Regions from separate parts of the Micromonospora sp. CPM1 genome, predicted to be linked through region 1. Evidence: riboswitches for the same ligand, from Rfam matches in the RefSeq annotation. Region 1 holds a riboswitch; the other holds the start of a gene.
The links. Region 1 has a riboswitch for cobalamin ahead of M8C11_RS15460 (prenyltransferase/squalene oxidase repeat-containing protein). Riboswitches for the same ligand answer to the same signal wherever they lie in the genome.

Region 1 (8,331 bases):
CCTCCCGCGATGGGCGGACCTGATCGTCTGGGCGCGCGACTGGTGGTACGACTCCGGCCACGACACCGATCCCGGCCGGTTCGACGAGGTCCGGGCATTCGTGAACGAGGTCAGCGCCGCCATCCTGGCCGCGGAACGACGCAAGGCGTACACCGACCGCGCCCGGTGAATGCCGGCCCAGGATTGGGAACAGTGCGCCGAAGGGCACGGTCAGGCCAACCTGCCGGGGGCGTCGCTGACATGCGCCCACCCGTCGTTCATTCGGGCGGCAGCGCTGCCCGGTAGCGAAACGCGTCACCGATCATCTGACGGGCGGTTGCGGGGTCTGCGATGAGCTGACCTCCTCCGCCGCCTGCGAGGATGTCGGCTTGATGCCGGGCATGGTCACCTGCTCACCACCCGCCCTGGGCGTGGCGGATTCGGGCGCGGCGAAGGTGACCGGAGCACCGAATGCGGCCCGCCGGGCGGCGCGGCGCAGCGCGGCCAGGACGGCCGGGCCGGCGAGGACGATCGCCACGGCCGTGGTGATCGCCCGGCCGGTGTCCCAGCCGAAGGTGGAGGTGACGGCGGTGAACAGGGCGAGGCGGTGCAGGTTCTCCAGTACGGGCGCGCCGGCGACGTACGACAGCTGGGTGTCCGCGCCGACGCTGAACGGCCAGAACCACAGGTTCATCAGCAGGCCGTAGCCGTAGGCGGCGAGCACGCCGTACCCGGCCAGGACGGCGGTCTCGGCCCGGCCGCGCAGCCGGGCCGGGAGCAGGCCGGCGCCGAGGCCGATCCAGGAGGCGCAGAGCATCTGGAACGGCAGCCACGGTCCGACGCCGGCGGTGAGCAGGGCAGAGGCGAACAGCGACGTGGCGCCGAGCAGGAACCCGAAGCCGGGTCCGAAGACCCGGCCGGCGAGGACGAGCAGGAAGAACACGGTCTCGATGCCCGCGGTCCCCGCACCCAGGGGACGCAGGGCGGCGTTGACGGCGGCGAGTACGCCGAGCATCGCCAGGGTTTTGCTGTCGATGCCGCCGGACGTGAGTTCGGCGAGGACGAGCGCCACGAGCACCGGCAGCATGACGATGAAGACCAGCGGCGCCTCGCCGGTGCGGGCGGTGGTCTCCGGGTGTGCGGGGACGAAGAAGGGCCAGGTGAAGGTGGCCAGCGCGGCGGCCGAGGCGAGGGTCAGCACCACTGCGGTACGCGGGGCGACCCGCAGCACGTTCATGCCGGTTCCCTGGTCGCGCTGAGCGCGGCGGCGACCTGTTCCACTGTCAGCCAGGGTGCGGGGGCGAGGACCTTGGCCACCTGCGGCGCGAACGCCGGCGAGGCGAGCATGACCTCTGCGGTGGTGCCGTCGGAGACGATCTCCCCTTGGGCCATCACCATCACCCGGTCGGCGAGGGTCGCGACGAGTTCGACGTCGTGGGTGGCGACCACCACGGCCCGGCCGTTGCCGGCCAGCATCCGGACGACGGCAGTGAACTGCCGCTTGGCGTGGTAGTCCAGGCCGCGGGTCGGCTCGTCCAGCAGGACCACCGGCGGCGCGGCGGTGAGCTGCACGGCGAGCGCGAGGGCGAGCCGCTGGCCCTCGGACAGGTCCCGGGGGTGCCGGTCACCGGGTAGGCCGGGGACGAGCTGGTCCACCAGCGCCCGGCAGGTGCCGGCCGGCACGTCGGTCTCCCGGTCGGCCTGGGCGCACTCCGCGTCGACGGTCTCCAGGTAGAGCAGGTCGCCGGAGTTCTGCGGGACGAGGCCGACGTGCCGACGGGCCTGACCGGCACGCAGTGCCTTCGGGTCGGCAGTGCCCTCCGGACCGGTCACGGCGACGGTGCCGCCTTGGCGGGGCCCGCTGCCCTGCACCGCCCAGAGCAGGCTGGACTTGCCGGATCCGTTGCGGCCCATCAACGCGACGACCTGGCCAGCTCGCAGATCGAGGTCGACGCCGGCCACCGCGACGGTCCCCGGGTACCGTACGACGATCTTCCGCGCGGTCAGCGTGGGACGGGTGTCCGCGACCACCGGGGCCGGCGGCGGCTCCGCGACGGCGAGCCGGTGCCGGAGGTCGGACGCCCGTCGGCGGGCGTCACGGACCGACAGCGGCAGCGGTGTCCAGCCGGCGAGGCGGCCCAGCTCGATCAGGGGTGGCGCGATGTCGACGTGGGCCAGCCCGGTCGCCGGTGTCCCGTCGTGGACGTGACCGTCGCCGGGCAGGTACAGCAGCCGGTCGGCGTACTGGAGCACGCGCTCCAGCCGGTGCTCGGCCAGGACCACTGTCACGCCGAGGTCGTGCACCAGCCGGGTGACTGTGGCGAGCACGTCCTCCGCGGCGGTGGGGTCCAGCGCGGAGGTGGGTTCGTCGAGCACCAGCACGCGGGGATGTGCGGTGAGCACCGCGCCGATGGCGACCCGCTGCTGCTGGCCGCCGGACAGCGTCCGCAGGGGCCGGTCCCGCAGGTCGGCGATGCCGAGCAGGTCCAGCGTCTCCTCCACCCGCTTGCGCATCACCGCCGGCGACAGGGCGAGCTGCTCCATCCCGTACGCCAGTTCCTCCTCGACGGTGTCGGTGACGAAACCGGCAAGCGGGTCCTGGCCGACCACGCCGACGACGTCGGCGAGGTCGCGCGGCGGGTGCGTGCGGGTGTCCCGGCCGTCGACGGTGACGGTGCCGTGCAGGGTGCCGCCGGTGAAGTGCGGGACGAGGCCGTTGATCGCCCGCAGCAGCGTCGACTTTCCGGCGCCGGTACGGCCCGCGACCAGGCAGAGTTCGCCCTCCTCAATGCGGAGCGTCACGTCCCGCAGCGGCGGCGGGCCGCCCTCGGCGTAGTGGACGGTGACCCGGTCGAAAGTGATCATGGACGGTCTCCCGGTGTCGTCGCCGTCGCGGCGCGCCCTCCGTCTGCCGGTACCTCCGTGACGGGGATCGGCCGGTCCACCGCCGGCGGGCGTCCGGCACGTGCCGTCGGCGGTGGTGGCGGCGCCAGCCAGGCGGGTGCGGCCGCGACGCCGACGGCGAGAAGCATCAGCGGGGTCAGCTGGGGCCAGGTGAGCGGGCTGACCGGCGGGTAGAGCAGTTCCGGGTCCACCGAGCCGGCGAGCATGGTCAGCGCCGCGGCGGCCACCCCGCAGCCGGCCATGATCAGCTCGGCCGGGCGCCAGCGGTCCGGCCGGTAGCGGCTGCGGCGGACCCGGCGGCCGGCCAGCAGCATGCCGGTCACGGCGGCGGTCAGTCCGGCCAGGAGCATCGGCAGTCCCAGGTAGCCGGGTGCGGCGGTGTCGAGCAGCCCGTAGGTGCCGGCGCAGACGCCGACCAGCCCGCCGAGCCCGAGCGCCCCGGTGACGGTTCGCTGCCCGGCGGGCACCGCGCCGGTGCGGCCGTAACCGCGGGAGTCCATCGCCGCCGCGAGGGCCAGGGACCGGTCCAACGCGTCGGCCAGCACCGGCAGGGCGATCCCGCGCAACGCCCGCATCCCCCGCCCGGTCGCGCCGCGCAGCCGCCGGGCCCGGCGGACCCGGAGCACGCTCTCCACCAGTTGCGGGGCGACCGACAACGCGACCACGACGGCGGTGCCGACCGCGTACAGTGCGCCGGGTACGGCCTTGAGCAGCCGTTTCGGGTTGGCCAGGGCGTTCGCCGCACCGAGGCAGATCAGCATCGTCGCCAGCCGCAGCCCGTCGTAGAAGCCGCCGAGGATCTGCTCGACGGCGACCGGTCCGAACAGGCGGATGCCCGCCGCCCACGCGGGCAGCGGGATCTCCGGCAACCGGACCAGGATGTGCTCGCCCTGGCCGCCGCCGAACACGATGCGAAACACGACCCGCATCGCGACGATCACCACGCCGAGCCAGACGTACATGCGAAACGCCAACGCCCACGGCGCGTCCCCACGACGGCGCACCACCACCAGCCCGGCGACTGCCACGAGCAGTGCCAGCGGCAGCGGATTCGTGGTGTGGCTGGCCGCGGTCGCCAGGCCGAGCGCCCACAGCCACCATGCGCCCGGATGCAGCCCTCGGGGCAGCCACCACACCGACCACCGGCCCGGCAGACGACCGGCGGCAGCGGCCGGCGACCCGGTGGCCGCGGCGTCAGTCATCCGGGCCGGCGGCACGCCGCCGCCGGGCCGCGACCAGCGCGCCGGTGGCGAGCACGGCGAGCAGCAGCACCCCGGCGATCGTGCCCAGTGGCGGGCCGTCGTCGTCACGGGACGCGGCGACATCGGTCGCCACCGGCTCGTCGGAGGAGCCCTGCGGTGCCGTGCTGTTGTCAGCACCCGGCGTCGCCGCCAGGGGCGGCGTACCGGCCGTCGGTGACGTGCCGGCGGAGGTCGGCGGGCTGACGGAGGCCGGCGGGCCGGCGGTGCCGGCCGGCCGGGTGGGCTCACCGGGCCGGCCACCGCCGACCGGCGGCGCCACGACGGCTCCGCCCGCCGGTGGTGGCACCGCCGGCCCGCCGCCGGTGGGCGGCGGAGGGGCCGGTGGCGGAGAGGGCGGCGGCGCGGGTCGTTTCGGCGCGACGCCGGGACGAGGCGCGTCGTTGGCGTTGCGGTTGAGCGAGAACGACCAGCCTTCGAAGCTGCCGGCCGCCGGCTTGCGGTTGAGCACACCCTTGTCGCTGTACGTCCAGCTGCCGCCGTTCGGCGCGTGCCAGTACGACCAGTAGGCGCTGGCCGGTGGGGTGTCGACGCACTTCTCCGCCGCGGCGGACGGCTTGCCCTCGATCCGGCAGATGAACCCCTCGCCCCAGCGCAGCGTGCCGGTGATCGGGAAGCCCGCGTTCTTGAGCGCGGCCAGCCCGGTCGCCTGGGTGCCCGGTGCGCACCGCACCACTGTTCCGCCGCCGAGTTCGTTGAAGTCCACCACCACTGTGACCCCGGAGGCGTCCGGGCAGTAGCCGGCCGACCCGGCGGCCACCGCAGGACTGCCCGGTCCGATCGTTGTGCCTGCGGTGACCAGGGCGACGACCAGCGCGCCGCGGGCGGCACGGAGGCTCATCCCGCCCGCCGTCGGCCGAGCACGAGCAGTGTCACTCCGCCACCGATCAGCAGCAGCGCGATCAGCAGATGGCTGCCGATCGCCGCGCCGGTGGTCGGCAGCCCGCCCAGCCCCGACGCGGCCGGGGTCGTGATCGGCGGAGCGGCGGTGGTCGGCGCCGCGGTCGTGGGGACGGGTGTCGCCGGAGGGCTGGTCACGCTCGGCGTCGGGCCGGCGGTGCCGGTCGGCGGAGGCGACGTGGTGAGCGTGGGAGACGCGGGGGGCGTGGCGGGCACGGTGGCCGAGGCCGTGCCGGTCGGGGTGGGATGTGACGTGGGCGGCGGGTCGAGGCCGATCCGGCCCAGCGGGACCTGGGCCAGCCCGAGCAGGGCCTGCGCGGTGGCCCGGCGCCACTGGTCCCGGTCGGTGTCGGTGATCCCGGCCGACGTGGCGGCCGTGAATCCGTCGGTGTCGTAGGCGATCGCGCCGGCGTCGGCGGAGGCCGCCCCGCCGTTGCCCGTGGTGAGCTGCAGCGCGGCCAGAGCCTTCGCCGCGCTGGCGGCCTCGTCGTCGCGGCCGGCGGCGGCGAGGGCCTGCCCGGCCAGGCCGGTGCTGTTGGAGTTCGCGCCGGTGGTCGGTCCCGAGCCGCCGAAGGAGCCGTCGGCGTGCTGCTGGGTGACCAGCCAGTCGGCGCCCTTGCGCGCGGCGTCGCCGGCGCCGGTGGCGCCGTCCTCGGCCGCGGCCAGCAGTGCCTGCACGGCCATCGCGGTCGAGTCGACGTCGAGGGTGGCTCCGGGCTGGTCGTCGCAGGACGGCGACGGCCCGCCGGCGGCGTCCGGGTAGAGCCGGAAGCCACCGGCCGCACACTGCTGCCGGATCAGGAAGTCCACAGTTTCCTGTGGTAGGTCGCCGCTGCGGGCCAGGCCGAGCACGGCGAACGACTGGTCGAAGGTGTTGCTGTCGTCCGGGCCGCTGTCGGCCGTGGTACGGCTGGTGATCCGTCCCCGCTGGTGCCCGGCGTCGGCGCCGGCGATCAGCGACAGGGTCTCCGCCCGCAGGTCGTAGCCGCCGAAGTCGGTGGGGTCGGCGCCGGCGGCGGAGGCGGCGTAGAGCAGCTTCGCGGTGGCCCCGCCGTCGGTGAAGCCCTCGATGCCCCAGTCGTCGTAGCTGTTGTAGGAGCGCACGTGCTTGGCGACCTGCGCGGTTGCCGCCTGCCGGGTGGGCGCGTCCACGCCGGTGGCGGACAGCGCGACCAGGCCGTCGATGGTCAGCCCCCAGTCCTCGGGGGTGAACGGGCCGGGCAGGGAGCCGTCGGCGAACTCGCCGGCCAGCCAGGACGCGGCGTCGTGGGCGGCTGTGACGTGGGCCGGGGCGGGTGCCGCGACAACGGTCAGAGGGGCGCCGGTGATAGCGGCGAGGGTCGTGACCGTGGCTATACCGAGACCGGTGGTGAGACGCCGGGACAGGGGCATCAGGGGTGCCTTTCGCAGAGCGGTCGGTGAAACCTCCGGAAAGCACCCCGAGAAACTGACACCCCGCTCCGCGTGCTGCGGTGAGCGGGGGTGGTCGGACCTCGGCGGCCCGGACTTCACCCTGTAGACCTCGACAGTGGAAGCCGCTCGTCCCGGGCGGGGCATTCCGGCTCGCGAGAAGGCACTCTCGCTCACGGTTGCGGGTCAGCGCCGGCTTCGAACCGGCTTCCCCCCACACGGGACGTATGCAGTTGTGTGCCCGGCGCACCGGGTGCCGACACCGTACCGCCCGGGCGCGCGACGACGCCAGAGCAGCTGCCGGCACCCGGTGCGCCGCTGGTCACACCTAGGGAGCGGCGATGCTCGGCGGGGCGCCGGCGCCGAAGGACCAGCCCTCGACACTGCCCGGCGCTGGGTTGTAGCTGGTCGCCCCCGAGGTGCTGTAGGACCAGGAGCCGCCGCTCGGGGCGTGCCAGTACGACCAGTACGCCGTGACCGGCGGGGTGTTGACGCACGGCTCGGTCGCGGCGGTGGGCTTGCCGTTGATCCGGCAGACGAAGGCCAGGCCCCAGCGGGCGGTGCCGGTGACTGTGAAGCCGGCGGCCTGTAGCGCGGCCAGCCCGGTGGCCGGGTCACCCGGGGCACATCCGACCTGGACGCCGCCGCCGAGCGCGGCGAAGTCGACGACCACTGTGACTCCCGAGGTACCGACGCAGGCGGCGGCGTGCGCCGCCCGGGGCGCGGGTTCGGCGGCGGTCAGCGCGACGCCCGCCACGGCGGCGGCCAGCAGGCCGGCCAGCCAACTGCGGACTGTGGAACGGTGACGGAACACGGGTCCTCCTGTGATCGGGTGAGCGGCGAGGGGGTTCACGGGCAGGCGAGCGCCGGCGCGCCGGGTTCGGCACCGGCGGCGGACAGGCGGGCGTACCCGGTCCCGGTGAGACCGAGGACAGCCTGGGCGGTGGCTCGCGGTGCGGTGGCCGGGTCGAAGCCGCCGCCGTCGAAGTCGACCGCGCCCCGGTCCGCCGGTGCCCCGGCGCAGCCGACCTGGAGTCCGGCGAGGAACGCCCGGGCGCGCGCCCAGGCCACGGGCCGGCTGCCGTCGCGCAGGGCCTGCGCGGCGAGGCCGGTGCTGTTGGCGTTCGGCGTGCCGGCGGCGTTGGCGAAGCCGCCGTCGGCACCTTGGACGGACACGAGCCAGCGCAGCCCGGCGGCGGCGTCGGCCGGACGCCCCGCGGCGCGCAGCGCCTGCGTCGCGAGCGCGGTCGCGTCCACGTCGGACACGCAGACCGGTTGCGCGGGCAGCAGCGGGTAGCCGCCGTCCGGGCATCGGGTGCCGGCCAGCCAGGCGGCCGCCGCCGGTGGCGCCCCGGCCGCCGTACGGACCAGCGTGAGCAGCGCGAAGGACTGGCTGAACGCGTTGCTGTAGTCGCCGTACGCGGACCGGTCGCTGAACCTGCCGACCGGCGTCTGGAGCGAGCGCAGCCGGGCGATCAGGTCCACCCCGCCGACGTCGGTCGGATCGCCGCCGCGCACCTGCACGGCGAGGGCGAGCTTGGCTGTCGCGCCCGCGTACGCCTCGGAGACGCCGTCGCCGAGGTAGCCGCCGCGGATGTCCGGCCGGGTGACCCAGGCCAGCGCGTCGGCGCTGTGGTTGTCGGCGGCGCCGGCCGCGGCGAAGGCGAACACGGCGTCGAGGGTCAGCCCCTGGTCGGGGTAGGCGACACCGTCGAAGACCGCCTCGAAGCGTTCGCCGTCGACGAGTTGCCGGGCGAGCCAGCCGGCGGCGGCCTCGGGGCGGGTGACTGCGGCGCGCTCGGGTGCGGCGACGGCTGGTGTGGTGAGGGTGAGGGTGAGGGCGGCGAGCACGCCGCAGAGGAGCGCGAGCAGGCGGTGC
Region 2 (8,331 bases), on a different contig from region 1:
GGCCGAGGAGACCGCCAAGCTGATCGTGCCGGCCGGCATCCTGCTGCTGTGGCGGCGGCACCCGTCCCCGGCGCAGGGGCTGGTGATCGGCGTGGCCTCCGGCGCCGGGTTCGCCGCGCTGGAGACCATGGGCTACGCGTTCGCCGCGTTCGTCGGGTCGGAGGGCAACCTCGGCGCGGTCGAGCGGACGCTGCTGGTACGCGGTCTCACCGCGCCCGCCGCGCACCTGGCGTGGACCGGGCTGACCGCCGCCGCGCTGTTCACGTTCGCCGCCGCGCCCGGCGGCCGCAGACTCGCGGCGTTCCTGCTCACCTTCGCCGCCGCCGTCACGCTGCACACCTGCTGGGACACGTTCGGCACCCAGCCCGCGTACGTGTTCATCGGCGGCGTGTCACTGGGCTGGGTGCTGCTGCGCCTGCACCTGGACCGCGAGCGGCCGCCGGCGTCCGGGACGCCGCCGGCGTCGAACCGGGACCGGCCTCATGATCATCGCCAGTTCGCCGAGGTGGCGGGGTCGGAGCACTTCTGATGCCGCCACCTCGGCGTGATGGAGTCGATCAACCGGCCCGGGCATCGCCGACCCCCGACGCGTCTCAGCCGGCGGCCAGCCGGACGCCGAGCGCGACGAAGGCGACAGCGCAGAGCCGGTCGACGCGCCGCGACCAGCGGCTGTCGCCCCATCGGCCGGCGAACCGCCCGGCGCCCACCCCGAGCGCCAGGTCCACGGTGAGCTGCACCGCGACGAACATCGCACCGAGCAGCACCAGCTGCGCCGCCACCGGGCCCGCCTCGGGCCGGACGAACTGCGGCAGGAACGCCACGCTGAACAGGATCATCTTCGGGTTGAGCAGGTTCGTCAGCAGCCCGCGCCGGAACGCCCGCCCGGCGCCGCCGTCCGGCCGGTCCGCCGGGGCGCCGGGCCGGCCCGTGCCGCGCAGCGCCCGCAGGCCCAGCACGATCAGGTACGCCGCACCGGCCCACCGGATCGCGGTGAACAGCACCGGGGACGCGGCGATGACGGTGGCGAGCCCGGCCACCACGGCGGCGACGTGCACCGCCTCCCCGGCGGCGACCCCGAGCGCGGCCACCGCGCCGGCCCGCGGGCCGTACCGGGTGGCGTTCGCGAGCACGAACATCATGTCCGGCCCCGGGGTGAGCATGAGCACCACGATCGCGGCCAGGTAACCGGCGAGCGTGGCCGCGGACAGTCCGAGCACCGCTCAGCCCTCCCCGGCGCCGTCGAGCAGCGCCCGGCGCAGCGCCAGCCGGTGTTCGCGCCGGATCTGCGCCTCCCGGTAACGCCGCCGGTCACCGTCGGTCTCGGCGCGCAGCGGCGGCACCGGCCGGGGCTGCCCGTCGTCGTCCACCGCCACCATCACCAGGTGTGCGGTGGCCACGTCGACCGGCGGCACCGCGCGGTCCCACCGGTCCGCGCTGACCTTCACCGCCACCTCCATCGAGCTGCGGCCGGCCCAGGTGATCCGGGCGTCCACGTGGACCACGTCCCCGACGCGTACCGCGCGCAGGAACGCGGTCTCGTCGATCGCGGCGGTGACGGCCGGTCCGTCGGAGTGGCGGGCGGCGACCACGCCGGCGACGGAGTCGATCAGGTTGAGGATGCGCCCGCCGTGGACCGTGCCCATCAGGTTGGTGTGGTGCTGGTCCATGATCTGCGACAGGGTCAGGTGCGAGGCCGACGGTGGTCGGCCGGTGAGCGTGATGGTGTCGGGCACTGTGCGGTTCCGTCCTCGCAGAAGCGGACCGCCGACCGGCCGGGGTGTGCACGTCGAGGGCACGCCGACGGCGCACCGTACGGCGTGTCACCCGCCCGACCCACCCGCGAGGTCGACGGCGGCGCGCACCGGTGGTACGCGCGACGCGGGCAGGTCTTCGGACTCGCGGGCGTGACACGAGGTCGCCTACTGGCCGCCGCTTCCCAGGCCGTGGCCCAGTGCTGTTGACGGCTGTCGTTCCCACTCACCGCTGCGGGGCAGTCCCGGATTCCCACCGGGTTCCCTCTTACGACACCCGGCCGTCGCCGACCGGGTGAACCAGCGCTTCCCGCAGCGTAGCCCAGCGTCCGAGGCCGGCGGCACAGGCGTCAGGCCGGCGCCGATCCCGTCACGGCGGCGGCCAGCGGGGCCGCGCCGAACGACACCGCGAACCGCTTGCACCAGATCGACACGCTGCGCAGACCGTCCAGGTCCACAGTCGCCGGGATGTCGTACGCCTGGTCGCCGACGTTGCCCTTGAGCCGGCCCAGCTCGACCCAGCGGCCGTCGTCGAACACCCGCCAGCCGGCCCGGCCGGGCAGCACCTTCCGGTCGGTGAGCCACACCCGCAGGTCCGGTCCGTCCGAGGTGTCCAGTCCTCGCAGCAGAAGCTGCCGGCGGCCGTCGGCGAGGCGGACCAGCTGCGCCCGGCCGGACGTGTCGTGCTCGTGGGTGACGAAGTCACCGGCGGCGAGGACCACGTCGGCGGGCGGTGCGCCGGTCGGCGACGAGCTGGCAGTGCCGGTCTCCGGTGGGCCGGTCGTCCCGGCCGGCAGCGGCTCCGCCACAGTGGGCAGCGCCTCGCGCACCTCGCGGTCGGTCACCAGCCGCCACGGCTGGAACAGGTACAGGCTCACCCCGAGGCCGGTGACGGCCACGACGGCGAGCACCGACAACACCACACGTCTTCTGCCCATGCCCCGACGGTAGGCGCGGACCCGGCGGAAAGATCTTTCCGTCCGCTTACGGCTCGACCGCGGGCCGCCGCACCGGGCCGCCGGTGGGTAGCGTCTGGCCCATGGGGCGCTACGTGCTCGTCGTCGACGACGACCGGACGGTGAGCGACGTCGTCCGGCGCTACCTGGAACAGGACGGCTGCCGGGTCCGGCTGTCCTTCGACGGGCCGGACGCGCTCGCCGCGGCCGAGGAGGAGCCACCCGACCTGGTGGTCCTCGACCTGATGATGCCGGGCCTCGACGGCATCGAGGTGTGCCGGCGGCTGCGTCGCCGGCTGCCCGGCCTGCCCGTGGTCATGCTCACCGCGCTCGGGGACGAGGCCGACCGGGTCGCCGGGCTGGAGGTCGGCGCGGACGACTACGTGACCAAGCCGTTCTCGCCGCGCGAACTCGTGCTGCGCATCAGGTCGGTGCTCCGGCGCGCCGCCCCGCAGGACCGGGGACCGACCGGGGTGCTGCGCGACGGGGACCTCACCGCGGACACCGACCGGCGCGTCGCCGATCGCGGCGGGCAGCCGCTGTCGCTGACCGTACGGGAGTTCGACCTGCTCGCGTTCCTGCTGGCGAACCCGGGACGCGCCTGGTCGCGGGCCGAGCTGCTGGACCGCGTGTGGGGCTGGCGGTTCGGCGACCAGTCCACTGTCACCGTCCACGTCCGGCGGTTGCGGGAGAAGATCGAGGACCACCCGGCGCAGCCCCGCCGCATCGTCACCGTGTGGGGCGTCGGCTACCGGTACGAGCCGTCGGACACGTCCCGGTGAACGAGCTGCTGGTCATCGGGCTCTACGCCCTCCTCGCCGGCGCGGTCGTCGGCGCGCTCGGCGTCGGCGCGCTGCGGCTGGTGCGCCACCGGTCGATCCTCGCGCACATCGCGGTGCTGCTCGCGGTCACCATCGCCTCGGTGACGGCGGGCGTCACGGCCGTCGCCCAGGCCATGTTCCTGTCCGCGCACGACCTCCAGGTCGTCCTCGTCACGGTCGCGGCGTCCGCGGCGGTCAGCCTGGCCGTCGGGGTGGCGTTCGCCCGCCGGCTGGCGCAGGCGGCGGTCTGGGCCGACCAGGCCCGGCAGCGGGAACGGCAGCTGGAGGCCGGCCGCCGCGAGCTGGTCGCGTGGGTCTCGCACGACCTGCGTACGCCGCTGGCCGGGCTGCGGGCGATGGCGGAGGCACTGGAGGACCGGGTGGTCGACGAGCCGGCGGCGGTGGCCGAGTACCACCGCCGGATCCGGGTCGAGACGGACCGGATGACCCGCCTGGTCGACGACCTGTTCGAGCTGTCCCGGATCAACGCCGGAGCGCTGCGGCCCGCGCTGTCCCCGGTCCCGCTCGGCGACGTGGTCTCCGACGCGATCGCCGCCACCGCGCCGCTGGCCGCCGACCGGCGGGTCCGGGTGCTCGCCCCGGAGACCGGCTGGCCGACCGTCCGGGCCGCCGAGGCCGAACTCGCCCGCGTCGTGACGAACCTGTTGGTCAACTCCGTTCGGTACACGCCACCGGACGGCACCGTGCGCATCGACGCCGGCCGGGACGACGACGACGCGTGGCTCGCCGTCTCCGACACCTGCGGCGGCATTCCCGAAGCGGACCTGCCCCGGGTGTTCGACGTGGCGTTCCGGGGCACCCGGGCCCGTACCCCCGCACCGGCCGGCGCCGACGAGGCGGCGCCGGCCGGCGGCGGTCTGGGCCTGGCGATCGTGCGCGGACTGGTCGAGGCGCACGGCGGGCGGGTGCACGCGCACAACGTGACCGGCGGGTGCCGGTTCGTCGTCCGCCTGCCGGCGGTCTGACCGCCCGCCCGGCCCACCGGGCGGGGTCGCCGCCGCCTGCGGGCGCGGCGGGCCGGTCAGCCGGCGTCCGGGGGACCGGTCTCCACCAGGCGTCCCTCGGTCAGGCGCAGCCAGCGGCCGACGTTGATCGCGGCGAGGAACCGCTCGTCGTGGCTCACCACCAGCAGTGCGCCCCGGTAGGCGTTGAGCGCGCTCTCCAGCTGGCCGACGCTGACCAGGTCGAGGTTGTTCGTCGGCTCGTCGAGCAGCAGGAGCTGTGGCGCCGGTTCGGCGCCGAGCACGCAGGCGAGCGTGGCGCGCAGCCGCTCACCGCCGGAGAGCACCCCCACCGGCAGGTGCGCGCGCGGGCCGCGGAACAGGAAGCGGGCGAGCAGGTTCATCCGCTGCGCGTCGGGGGCCTGCGGCGCGAACACGGCGAGGTTCTCCGCGACGGTACGGTCCAGGTCCAGCAGGTCCAGCCGCTGCGACAGGTACGCGATCCGGCCCTCGGCGCGGGTGATCCGGCCGTTCTCGGGCTCCAGGTCGCCGTCGATCAGGCGCAGCAGCGTCGACTTGCCCGCGCCGTTGCCGCCGAGCAGGGCGATCCGCTCCGGGCCACGGATCGTCAGGTCGACACCGTCGGCGGCGAACAGCGACCGCTCGCCGTGCCGGACCCGGACCTGTTCGGCGGTCAGCAGCGTGCGTCCGGCCGGCACGGTGGTGGCGGGCAGCTCCACGGTGATCGTCTTCTCGTTGCGCAGCGCCCGCTCGGCCTCGTCGAGGCGGGCCCGGGCGTCGTCGACCCGCCCGGAGTGCATCTCGTTCGCCTTGCCCGCGGCCACCTGCGCGTCCCGCTTCAGGCCGCCGGCGACGATCCTCGCCAGGCCCGCGTTCTTCAGGTTGCGGGCGGCGTTCCCGGCCCGCCGGGCGGCGCGCTCACGGGCCTCCTGCAGCTCCCGCTTCTCCCGCTTGAGCTCCTGTTCGGCGCTGCGGACGTTCTTCTCCGCCACCTCCTGCGCGGCCCGCACCGCCGCCTCGTACGAGGTGAAGTTCCCGCCGTGGAAGCGCACCTCACCGCGGTCGAGTTCGGCGATGCGCTCCATCCGGTCCAGCAGCGCCCGGTCGTGACTGACCAGCAGCAGGCAGCCGTTCCACTGCTCCAGCACGTCGTAGAGCCGGTGCCGGGCGTCGAGGTCGAGGTTGTTCGTCGGCTCGTCCAGCAGCAGCACGTCGGGCTGCTTGAGCAGTTGCGCCGCCAGGCCGAGGGAGACCACCTGCCCACCGCTGAGCGTGTCCAGGCGACGGTCGAAGGCGAGGTCGCCGAGCCCGAGCCGGTCGAGCTGGGCCCGGGTGCGTTCCTCGATGTCCCAGTCGCTGCCGATGGTGGTGAAGTGCTTCTCGTCGGCGTCGCCGGCCTCGATGGCGTGCAGCGCCGCGATCAGCGGGGCGATCTCCAGCACCTCGGCCACCGTCAGGTCGGCGGCCAGCGGCAGGCTCTGCGGGAGGTAGCCCAGCACGCCGTCGACGGTGATCGACCCGGCGGTGGGCCGGTGCTCACCGGCGATCAGCTTGAGCAGCGTGCTCTTGCCGGCGCCGTTCGGCGCGACCAGGCCCGTACGGCCGCCGCCGAGCGTGAAGGAGAGGTCCTGGAAGACCGGGGTGTCGTCCGGCCAGGAGAAGGTCAGGTTCGAGCAGACGATGAAGGAACGGGACATCGGGAAGACAACCTCGGAGTGAGGGCAGGCGGACCGGAGCCGCCCGGCAGGGGGACATGGTCTTGGGGAACGACGAGGCGACCACGGCGAACGGCGCTGATCCGCGCGTGCCGGTGGTCTGTCACATGCCCGGGCTCACCCGGAGATGTCGTCGTCACCCGCCATGTCTGATCTCCCTGCTTGCCAGTCCTGGACTGGATCACTCCGCTCCACCGTAGCACCGACGACGCTCGCCGGGCGGTCCCGCACACGGGCGTGCCGGAACCGGCGGACCGCGCCAGGTCCGCGGGACGTGACACCGAGCAGCGCGTGACCTGCGTTACCTCTCGCCGAGACGGGAATGTGATCACCGGAGGCGTATTTGACTCAGGGTGTGAGTGCCGCACCCTCTCGCGCCCGGCCGCACGCCGACCGGGCCGGGACGCCCCAGAAGACCGATGCCACCCCGACGCCCACCCCGGGCGACCTGATGAGCCGCAGTCAGCGGCTCAAGCTCGTGCTGGTCCTCGGCTCGCTGATCGCTGTGGGTCCGCTGACCATCGACATGTACCTGCCCGCGCTGCCCGCCATCGTCAGCGACTTCGCGACCACGTCGGCGGCGGTCCAGCTGACGCTCACCGGCACGCTCGCCGGGCTCGCCATCGGGCAGTTGCTGATCGGGCCGCTGTCGGACGCGGTCGGGCGGCGCCGCCCGCTGATCGCCGGTCTCCTGCTGCACATCCTGGCGTCGGCGCTGTGCGTGGTCGCCCCGAACGTCGCCGTCCTCGGCGTCCTGCGCGTCGTGCAGGGCCTCGGTGTCGCCGCGACCGCCGTGGTAGCGATGGCGGTGGTGCGTGACCTGTTCAGCGGGTCGGCGTTCGCCACGATGCTGTCCCGGCTGCTGCTGGTGATGGGTGCGGCGCCGGTCCTCGCCCCGACGCTGGGCGGCGGCGTGCTGCGGTGGACCGACTGGCGCGGCGTCTTCGTGGTCCTGGCCGTCTTCGGGGTGCTGCTCGTCGTGCTGGCCACGCTCGCGCTGCCCGAGACGCTCCCACCCGCACGTCGCCAGCGTGGCGGAGTCGTCGCGACCGTGAAGACGTACGGCGGACTGCTGCGGGACCGGGTCTTCGTCGGCCTGGTCCTGGTCGCCGGGCTCGCCATGGCCGCGCTGTTCGCGTACGTCGCGGGGTCGTCGTTCGTCCTCCAGGACACCTACGGGCTTGACGAGCAGGAGTTCGGCCTGGCGTTCGGCGCGGGCGCGGTGGGCCTGATCGGCGCCACCCAGTACAACGTGCGGCTGCTGCGCCGCTACCCGTCGCAGTGGATCCTGGTGACGTCGCTGGCGGCGGGCACGGTGGCCGGGCTGGCCCTGGTGGTGTTCGCCGCGACCGGCTTCGGTGGGCTGCCCGCCCTGCTCGTGTCGCTGTGGCTGGTGCTGGCGGCGGCGGGCCTGGCCATGCCGAACGCCCCGGCGCTGGCGCTGTCCCGCCACGGCGAGGCCGCCGGCACCGCGTCCGCCCTGCTCGGTGCGGTGCAGTTCGGCGTGGGCGCGGTGGCCGCGCCGCTGGTGGGCGTGCTCGGCACCGGCGCGGTGGCGATGGCCCTGGTGGTGGCCGGCGGGATGGTGGCGGCACTGCTGGTGCTGCTGGTCGTCGTCCGGCCGTCCCAGCTCGCCGGCCTGGAGGCGGCGCCGGCGGTCGCTGTCGCGCACTGACCCGGCCGCCCCGGATCGCGCCGGGCGCGCGCGGTGCCTACGCTGCTGCCATGAGCGCCCCGGCCCGCATCCTGGTCGAGGGCATCCACGGCTCCGGCAAGTCGACGCTCGCCGCGCATCTGGCGCAGCGGTTCGGCCTGCCCTGGCATCCGGTGGACGACCTGCTGTGGGAGCCGGGCTGGGTCGAGGTGCCGGTGGCCGAGCAGCGTCGCCGGATCGAGGCGATCTGCCGGCGCGACAGGTGGATCGTCGACGGCGCGTACCACGGCTGGCGGGACGTGGTCCTGGGCCGCGCCGACCTGGTGATCGGCCTGGACTACCCGCGCGGCGTCTCGTTCCGGCGGCTGCTGCGGCGCACGCGGCGGCGGCTGGCGAGCGGCGAGCTGATCTGCAACGGCAACCGGGAGACGCTGCGCAGCGTGCTGTCCCG

Region 2: it holds a riboswitch for cobalamin, as region 1 does, so the genes downstream of both, M8C11_RS06550 (acyl-CoA thioesterase) here and M8C11_RS15460 (prenyltransferase/squalene oxidase repeat-containing protein) in region 1, are expected to answer to the same signal.

The regions. Positions count from the first base shown of each region.
Region 1 covers NZ_JAMHIU010000011.1:47,250-55,580, reverse strand. The annotation lists gene M8C11_RS15485 (nucleotidyltransferase domain-containing protein) at 1-169, shown strand, start outside; gene M8C11_RS15480 (ECF transporter S component) at 302-1,216, opposite strand; gene M8C11_RS15475 (ABC transporter ATP-binding protein) at 1,213-2,844, opposite strand; gene M8C11_RS15470 (CbiQ family ECF transporter T component) at 2,841-4,085, opposite strand; gene M8C11_RS15465 (hypothetical protein) at 4,078-4,983, opposite strand; gene M8C11_RS15460 (prenyltransferase/squalene oxidase repeat-containing protein) at 4,980-6,434, opposite strand; cobalamin riboswitch at 6,572-6,712, opposite strand; gene M8C11_RS15455 (hypothetical protein) at 6,781-7,266, opposite strand; gene M8C11_RS15450 (peptidase) at 7,302-8,331, opposite strand, start outside.
Region 2 covers NZ_JAMHIU010000004.1:123,210-131,540, forward strand. The annotation lists gene M8C11_RS06540 (PrsW family intramembrane metalloprotease) at 1-529, shown strand, start outside; gene M8C11_RS06545 (LysE family transporter) at 594-1,217, opposite strand; gene M8C11_RS06550 (acyl-CoA thioesterase) at 1,221-1,733, opposite strand; cobalamin riboswitch at 1,864-2,071, opposite strand; gene M8C11_RS06555 (DM13 domain-containing protein) at 2,102-2,689, opposite strand; gene M8C11_RS06560 (response regulator transcription factor) at 2,791-3,489, shown strand; gene M8C11_RS06565 (sensor histidine kinase KdpD) at 3,486-4,514, shown strand; gene abc-f (ribosomal protection-like ABC-F family protein) at 4,571-6,208, opposite strand; gene M8C11_RS06575 (multidrug effflux MFS transporter) at 6,678-7,901, shown strand; gene M8C11_RS06580 (adenylate kinase) at 7,952-8,331, shown strand, end outside.